Linked DNA regions of Saccharobesus litoralis. The protein of the gene in region 2 interacts with the protein of the main gene of each other region in a pairwise test. Links are inferred from orthologs where the notes say so. Each region holds a gene or a part of one and is shown on either strand. Other genes may lie near its edges.

Evidence for each region.
Region 1: the proteins of C2869_RS13560 (region 2) and dsbD interact in binary tests that used the Escherichia coli proteins (3 or more experiments, as listed by UniProt). The link is inferred for Saccharobesus litoralis from one-to-one orthologs.

Annotation. Positions count from the first base shown.
Region 1 is NZ_CP026604.1:1,257,389-1,260,604, forward strand. The notes cover bases 86-2,969. They hold dsbD (protein-disulfide reductase DsbD), read left to right. Parts: upstream 86-589; coding sequence 590-2,350; downstream 2,351-2,969. Other genes in these bases: cutA (divalent-cation tolerance protein CutA), read left to right, coding at 129-497; C2869_RS04435 (GGDEF domain-containing protein), read left to right, coding at 2,634-2,969. Outside these bases: more of C2869_RS04435, read left to right, coding at 2,970-3,216. UniProt on the Escherichia coli protein: Required to facilitate the formation of correct disulfide bonds in some periplasmic proteins and for the assembly of the periplasmic c-type cytochromes.
Region 2 is NZ_CP026604.1:3,766,875-3,770,205, reverse strand. What follows is about bases 35-3,033. They hold C2869_RS13560 (redoxin family protein), read right to left. Parts: upstream 1,821-3,033; coding sequence 1,248-1,820; downstream 35-1,247. Other genes in these bases: C2869_RS13555 (heme lyase CcmF/NrfE family subunit), read right to left, coding at 1,817-3,033; C2869_RS13565 (cytochrome c-type biogenesis protein), read right to left, coding at 707-1,234; ccmI (c-type cytochrome biogenesis protein CcmI), read right to left, coding at 35-714. In the rest of the region: more of ccmI, read right to left, coding at 1-34; more of C2869_RS13555, read right to left, coding at 3,034-3,331. UniProt on the Escherichia coli protein: Involved in disulfide bond formation. Catalyzes a late, reductive step in the assembly of periplasmic c-type cytochromes, probably the reduction of disulfide bonds of the apocytochrome c to allow covalent linkage with the heme.

The DNA.
Region 1 (3,216 bases), 2.5 Mb from region 2 along the record:
CGCGCCACGACACTGACATATTATGACATATGGGTGGCAAACGAAACTTTTCAAGTTTAATCTACGGTTATTTATCGACTGACATTGGTCGTTCACATGTTTAACTGCTGATTTGCAAGAACAATACTATGAAAAATGATATACAAGCCGATACACCAATATTGGTGTTTTGCACAACGCCAACCAAACAGGAAGCCCAAGAGCTGGCTAACGGTATTGTGCGCCATAAACACGCTGCATGCGTGAATATAGTTGATGCCATTGAATCAGTATATTCTTGGCAAGGCCGTATCGTCATGGACAACGAATACTTATTAAAAATTAAAACATTGGGTAGACATTTCGAAGGATTGCAAGCTTTTATCAAAAGTCAGCATAGTTATGATGTCCCTGAGATAACGGCAGTTAATATGTGTGCTATTTCCGACGAATATGCACAATGGCTGATCGACAGTCTTACCCCAAGTTCCAATCAACAACAAGGCCAAACAGAATGATGTTATTAAAAGTTTGTAAGCCGTCACTTTTAATAAAAAATTTGCCATTGTGGGCGCTAACGCTAGCACTTTTCGCTGCGTTGTTATTCACAATGCAATCCGTTAACGCACAAAACAAGACATTAACCCAACAGCCAATTGCTAATAATGCCGAACCACTCTTTTCAAGTAACTCGTCTTCTCTGGATGATTTATTTGCTGAAGAAAGCGAGCAAGAGCCGGACTTTTTACCCATAGACAAAGCGTTCGCCTTTAACTTTATCCAGAATGGTGACAAAGTCGATATTCAATTTGATATTGCCCCCGGATATTACCTTTATAAAAAACAATTTAAATTTGCCGCAGATAACGCAAGTTTTAGTGACGTAATTTTGCCTGAGGGTTTACCTTACGAAGACGAATACTACGGTCAAACTGAGATCTACAAACAACAATTTAGCGCGCAGATCCCACTCAATTTTGCGCTTGAACAAGGCGTTATTAAAATACGTTATCAAGGTTGTGCCGAAGCAGGATTATGCTATCCACCCAGCGTTAAAGAAGTTTTGCTAACTCCGATAAATAGCGGCGCTACGGGGGGACTGAATGCAAGTACAGATTTTTCTGATTTGAGTACCGATGAGTCAAGCTTAAGTTCGTTTTTACAAAGCCAAAGCTGGTTTATTGTGTTATTGGTATTTTTTGCGTTAGGTGTCGGATTAGCTTTAACGCCTTGTGTTTTCCCTATGTACCCTATCCTTTCTAGTGTATTAGTCGGTCAAGAAAAGCTAACCAATAAAGCTGCGTTTTTATTATCGCTTAGTTTCGTGCAAGGCATGGCACTAACCTATGCGGCTTTAGGGTTACTCGCAGCACTAGCAGGAGCCAGCTTTCAGGCTGTATTACAAAGCCAAGCTGTGCTTATCGGCTTATCTATTATGTTTGCTGCTTTGGCAGGTTCCATGTTTGGTTGGTACGAATTGCAGCTTCCGAGTAGCTGGGTTAATAAATTAAATGCCAAAAGCATGGAGCAAAAACAAGGTAACTTTAAAGGTGCATTAGCCATGGGCGTATTGTCGGGGTTAATAGCTTCGCCTTGTACCACAGCGCCTTTGTCTGGCGCGCTGCTTTACGTTGCTCAAACCGGCGATGCATTATTCGGATTTGTTACCTTATACATACTGTCAATTGGTATGGGCTTACCTTTACTGATTATTGGCGCTAGCAGTGGTAAATGGTTACCGAAAGCCGGTGGCTGGATGGAAAGCGTTAAAAAACTCTTTGCCTTTATATTACTGGCAGTACCAATTATGTTGTTCGCGCGCTTTATGCAAGAGCAATATGTATTGTTGTTGGCTGCGTTACTGGCCATGGCCTGTGCGGTATTCTTTGGTTTTCAGTTTAAACGACAACAAAACATTAAGTTATCCGGTGGCATCACTTTAGTCAGTTTGTTGGTAGCCATCTACTTTGGTCAAGCGGCACAAGGCTACAAAAAGCTAGAATTACCCTTTTTAGTCACCACTTCTGCAGTGCAAATTCAGCAAGAGTTAGATAAAGCTAAGCAAGCTGGTCAACCCGTATTACTAGACATTACCGCTGAATGGTGTGTCGGCTGTAAAGAATTTGAACATATCACTTTTGCTAACGCCAACGTACAAGCAACACTAAAAGACTATCAATGGCTACAATTGGACGTGACCGAGTTTAATAGTGAACATGATGCGTTAATTAAGTCGTGGGGAATTGTTGGCCCACCGGCTCCTACTGTGATGATCTTTACTACACAAGGCATTGAGCTTAGTAACCAAAGGATCCGCGGATTTTTACCCCCTGACGAATTTATAGGCGCAGTCAAACAAACACAGCAATAGCAGGTATACAGGGCAATAATTCATGTTATTGCCCTGTAGAATACAATAAAAACGTCTATACTTTTAAACCATATCAAGCAGTATAGTCTTCTCGCTCAGGTCTTATGGTTCATTGTCAGCGCTTACTCGCCCCAATCACATAGTAGAGCATATGCTCATGGGGTCTCAAAGCTTGACGGCTTTGCTTACATGGATGTAAGTACTTAGGTTTCGTCTGGAACTAGAAACCTGCCCCTAAAACCTGATCGCTTTAACTATAATTAACAAGCAAGGGGCGGCAACGTTGTCGTATTATTACCACGAACAAATTATTCAACTCACTGCGCAAATTGATGCCGAAGGTTTGCATGATACATTTGTCCAATTGGTTAAAGGATTGTTCCCCGATGCAGAAATACGCCTATACAATAATCGCTTGCCCGCATCGCATGGCCATTACGAGCTACTGCATCTGTCCCCAACACTCAGCCAAGATGAGTTAAAATCTCAAGTCAGCCAAGACACCCAATTACTCGATGCACTCATCAAAGAGCACGCATCAATAGAATTTGATTTAAGCCAAGACCAAATCGTTTATCCATTAATGGCTAGAAACTTATATTTTGGTGCGTTAATTATTGATGGCCACGCCATTGAAGATTTAGACAAACAAACCGTTCTCGCCGCCTACATTGCTATATACAGTAATCAATTAAATTTATTACGCACCAGCAATCATGACGCCCTAACCGGCTTATTTAATCGCCAAACCTTTGATGGCACGCTTAACAAACTGTTATCGACAACTGAGCATAGGCGAAACCAAGACGGCAGCGAAGAACCTCACCGCCATTGTTTTGCCATGTTAGACATTGATCACTTTAAGC
Region 2 (3,331 bases):
ACCATCATCACGTAACAACCCTTGCAGGACTTGCTTCGCTTTATGCAAATAATTATCTTGTTGAGTTGCAATTAACGTTTGCGCATAACTTAAACGCGTAGAGCGTTTATTCGGCTCCAATTTAAGTGATTGTTCAAGCGCTTTAATTGCCGCTTCGACATCATTAATTGAAGCAGCAACTCGGCCGAGTAATAACCACCCGATTGCATCATCCGGTTGTTCAGCAAGTTTGGTGCGCAAGCCTAAGTAAAAGGTTCGTAAATCTTCAAAAGTAACATCGCCACCTTGACCCATAACGATTTTTTGCCCTAAGTCAGCGCGCTGTGCAACCGCTGATTGCCATTGTTCCAATTGCTGCATTTTGCCTTGAAACAAATAAAAACCCATCGATAAAACCACAATGATAAAAGGCACCGCAATCACGGCGTTTAATTTAACACCAACTTGTTTAGTTTGTTGATTTTGCCGCTCTATTAAACTGGCAAGCTCAAGCGTTAAATCTTGAGTTGATTGCTCATATTCATCCTGAGCCATACGGTCAGCAACTAAATCTTCATCAAACTCTTGTTGTTTTTGTAGCAGAATTTTTTGTTCATTGTTTTTTAGTAATTCGTCGTTGTTTAGCTGCGCTTTACGCATACGACTAATGGGTAAAGCCAAGTACCCTATACTAATAAGCGATAATAGAGCTATTGCAAGCAATGCATCAGTCATCTTTAGCTCCTTGTTGTTTATTCTTGCTTAATAGTTCTCTAGCCTGCTGTAACGCGGCAGAACTAGGTTGGCTACTTTGCTCAACTACTGGTTTACTTTCTGAGTCGTCAGTTAAACTGGGGTGTTTTCTACGACTGCGCACAACGACTGTGGTAAACAATAGCCCCGCAACCAAAGCTGGGCCTAACCACAACCAAATAGTGATAGTATTTACTGGTGGTTTGTAAGTAACGAAATTACCATAACGTTGAACCATGTAATCAATAACATCGTCTTTACTTTTGCCTTCTTTAACAAGCTGATACGTTTTGTTTTTTAAATCTAAAGCGACTCCCGCATTAGAATCGGCAATGTTTTGATTTTGACATTTCGGACAACGTAACTCTTTCGTTAACTGTAAAAAAAGGGTTTGTTGTTTATCTGTTTCGAACTGATAATTTTCATGAACTTCAGCGTTAACCATAAAAATACAACAGCTCAATATTAAAGAAGATAAGCTTCTAATTAGAGTTGTATACATCTTGTAACCTTCCTTATTCAGCCAAAGCTTGCTCAAACAAGGGCTTAAGTTCTGATTGCCAAATACGCGAGTTTATATCACCTCGGCGATGCCAAATAATTTTTCCTGCCTTGTTGACTAAAAAACTTTCAGGTGCACCTGTAATGCCTAAATCAAGCGATAGATCGCGGGTTTTATCATATACGTTGTAGATAAATGGATCGCCTAACTGCCCTAACATTTGCTTTACTTCTAAACGCGTACTACGTATATCAACTTCACCAAATGCCGCATCGGCAGCATTATCATAGTAAACGCCCACAATCCGCATATTGTGCTGTTCGCGCAATTGAGTTAGGAATGGCAACTCAATACGACAAGTTACGCACCAAGTCCCCCAAACATTAACCAGTGTTACTTTTCCTATAAACTCAGATTCATCGCGCTGCACCTTACTATCCATCAAATCGCCTAAGTGAAATGCCGGAAAATCTCGATGTAAACTGACATTTTCTATATTGGTTGGATCAGAAAATAAGCCTTTATAAAAGAATACAGATATTGCTAAAAACGCAATTATTGGAATGATTAAATAGGTTTTCTTCATGAGACAGCAACCGTTTTTGAACGAAGAGATAACACTGTTCTGTAGCGTCTATCTGCAATACACAAAATTGCGCCAATACACATAAATATTGAGCCTAACCAAATCCAACGAACAAAAGGCTTAACATAAACGCGCACAGCCCATGAGCCATCGTCAAATTGTTCACCTAACGCTACATATAAATCTCGAGTAAATCCGGCATCAATCCCCGCTTCAGTCATAACAGAAGACTTAACTTGGTAGTAACGCTTTTCCGCGTGTAACGTAAACAAGCTGCTTTGTTTTTGCACACTAACATCAGCGACAAAAGAAGAATAATTAGGCCCTTTAACTTCGCGAATGCGATCTAAGGTAAATTGGTACTGACCTAAATTAACTTTGTCACTCTGTGCCATTCTCACGTCTTTTTCAACCGTGCCGAATGTTGTCAACGCAATGCCCGCAATTAAAAATGCAAAACCAACATGTCCCATCACCATCCCCCAATGAGACAAAGGCAATTTGCTTAAACGGTTTGGTTCACCTTTGGTATTCTGAATAATTTCCCAAATGGTTAAGACTGTTATCCAAAGTGCTAAAGTTACACCTAATAAAGTCCAGATATTGTCGATGGCGTATGCGAAATAACAGGTTAGCGCAAAAACTAAAGTCACAGCGATTGCCGATAAAATGGCTTTATTGTTACGTGTGAGTTTATCTTGTTTCCAGCGGATTAATGGCGCAATACCTAAAACCAATGAGAAAGGAACAAATAAATAGGCAAAAACATTATTAAAGAATGGTTCACCAATTGAGATCGAACCTAAGCCAATTTCTTTATGAACCAGTGGTAACAAGGTACCCAATAACACCACCACTAAAGCAACCACTAATAAAATATTATTGATAAACAACAAGACTTCACGCGAAAACAAACGGTAACGATGTGTACTGGTCACCTGCGATCCTCGTACAGCATACAAAGTTAAAGCGCCGCCAATAACAACTATCAAATAAGCTAAAATAAATAAGCCTCGTTCGGGATCGCTCGCAAAAGCGTGCACAGAGACCAAAATGCCAGACCGAACCAAGAAAGTGCCTAATAAGCTTAAAGAAAACGCGGTAATAGCAAGCAACAAAGTCCAACTTTTAAAGGCATTGCGTTTTTCCGTTACTGCTAAACTATGGATTAATGCAGTACCAGCTAGCCAAGGCATAAAAGAGGCATTTTCTACAGGGTCCCAAAACCACCAGCCACCCCAGCCTAATTCATAATATGCCCACCAACTACCTAACGCGATACCACAGGTTAAAAAGCCCCATGCAGCCAATGTCCATGGACGAGTCCAACGAGCCCAAGTTGCGTCAAGCTTGCCACTAATTAACGCTGAAATAGCAAAAGCAAAAGCAACAGAAAATCCAACATAGCCCATATAAAGCATAGGAGGATGAATGATCAAACCAAAGTCTTGTAGCAACGGATTTAGATCTCGGCCATCGACAGGATAAGCAGGAAAAGTACGATCAAATGG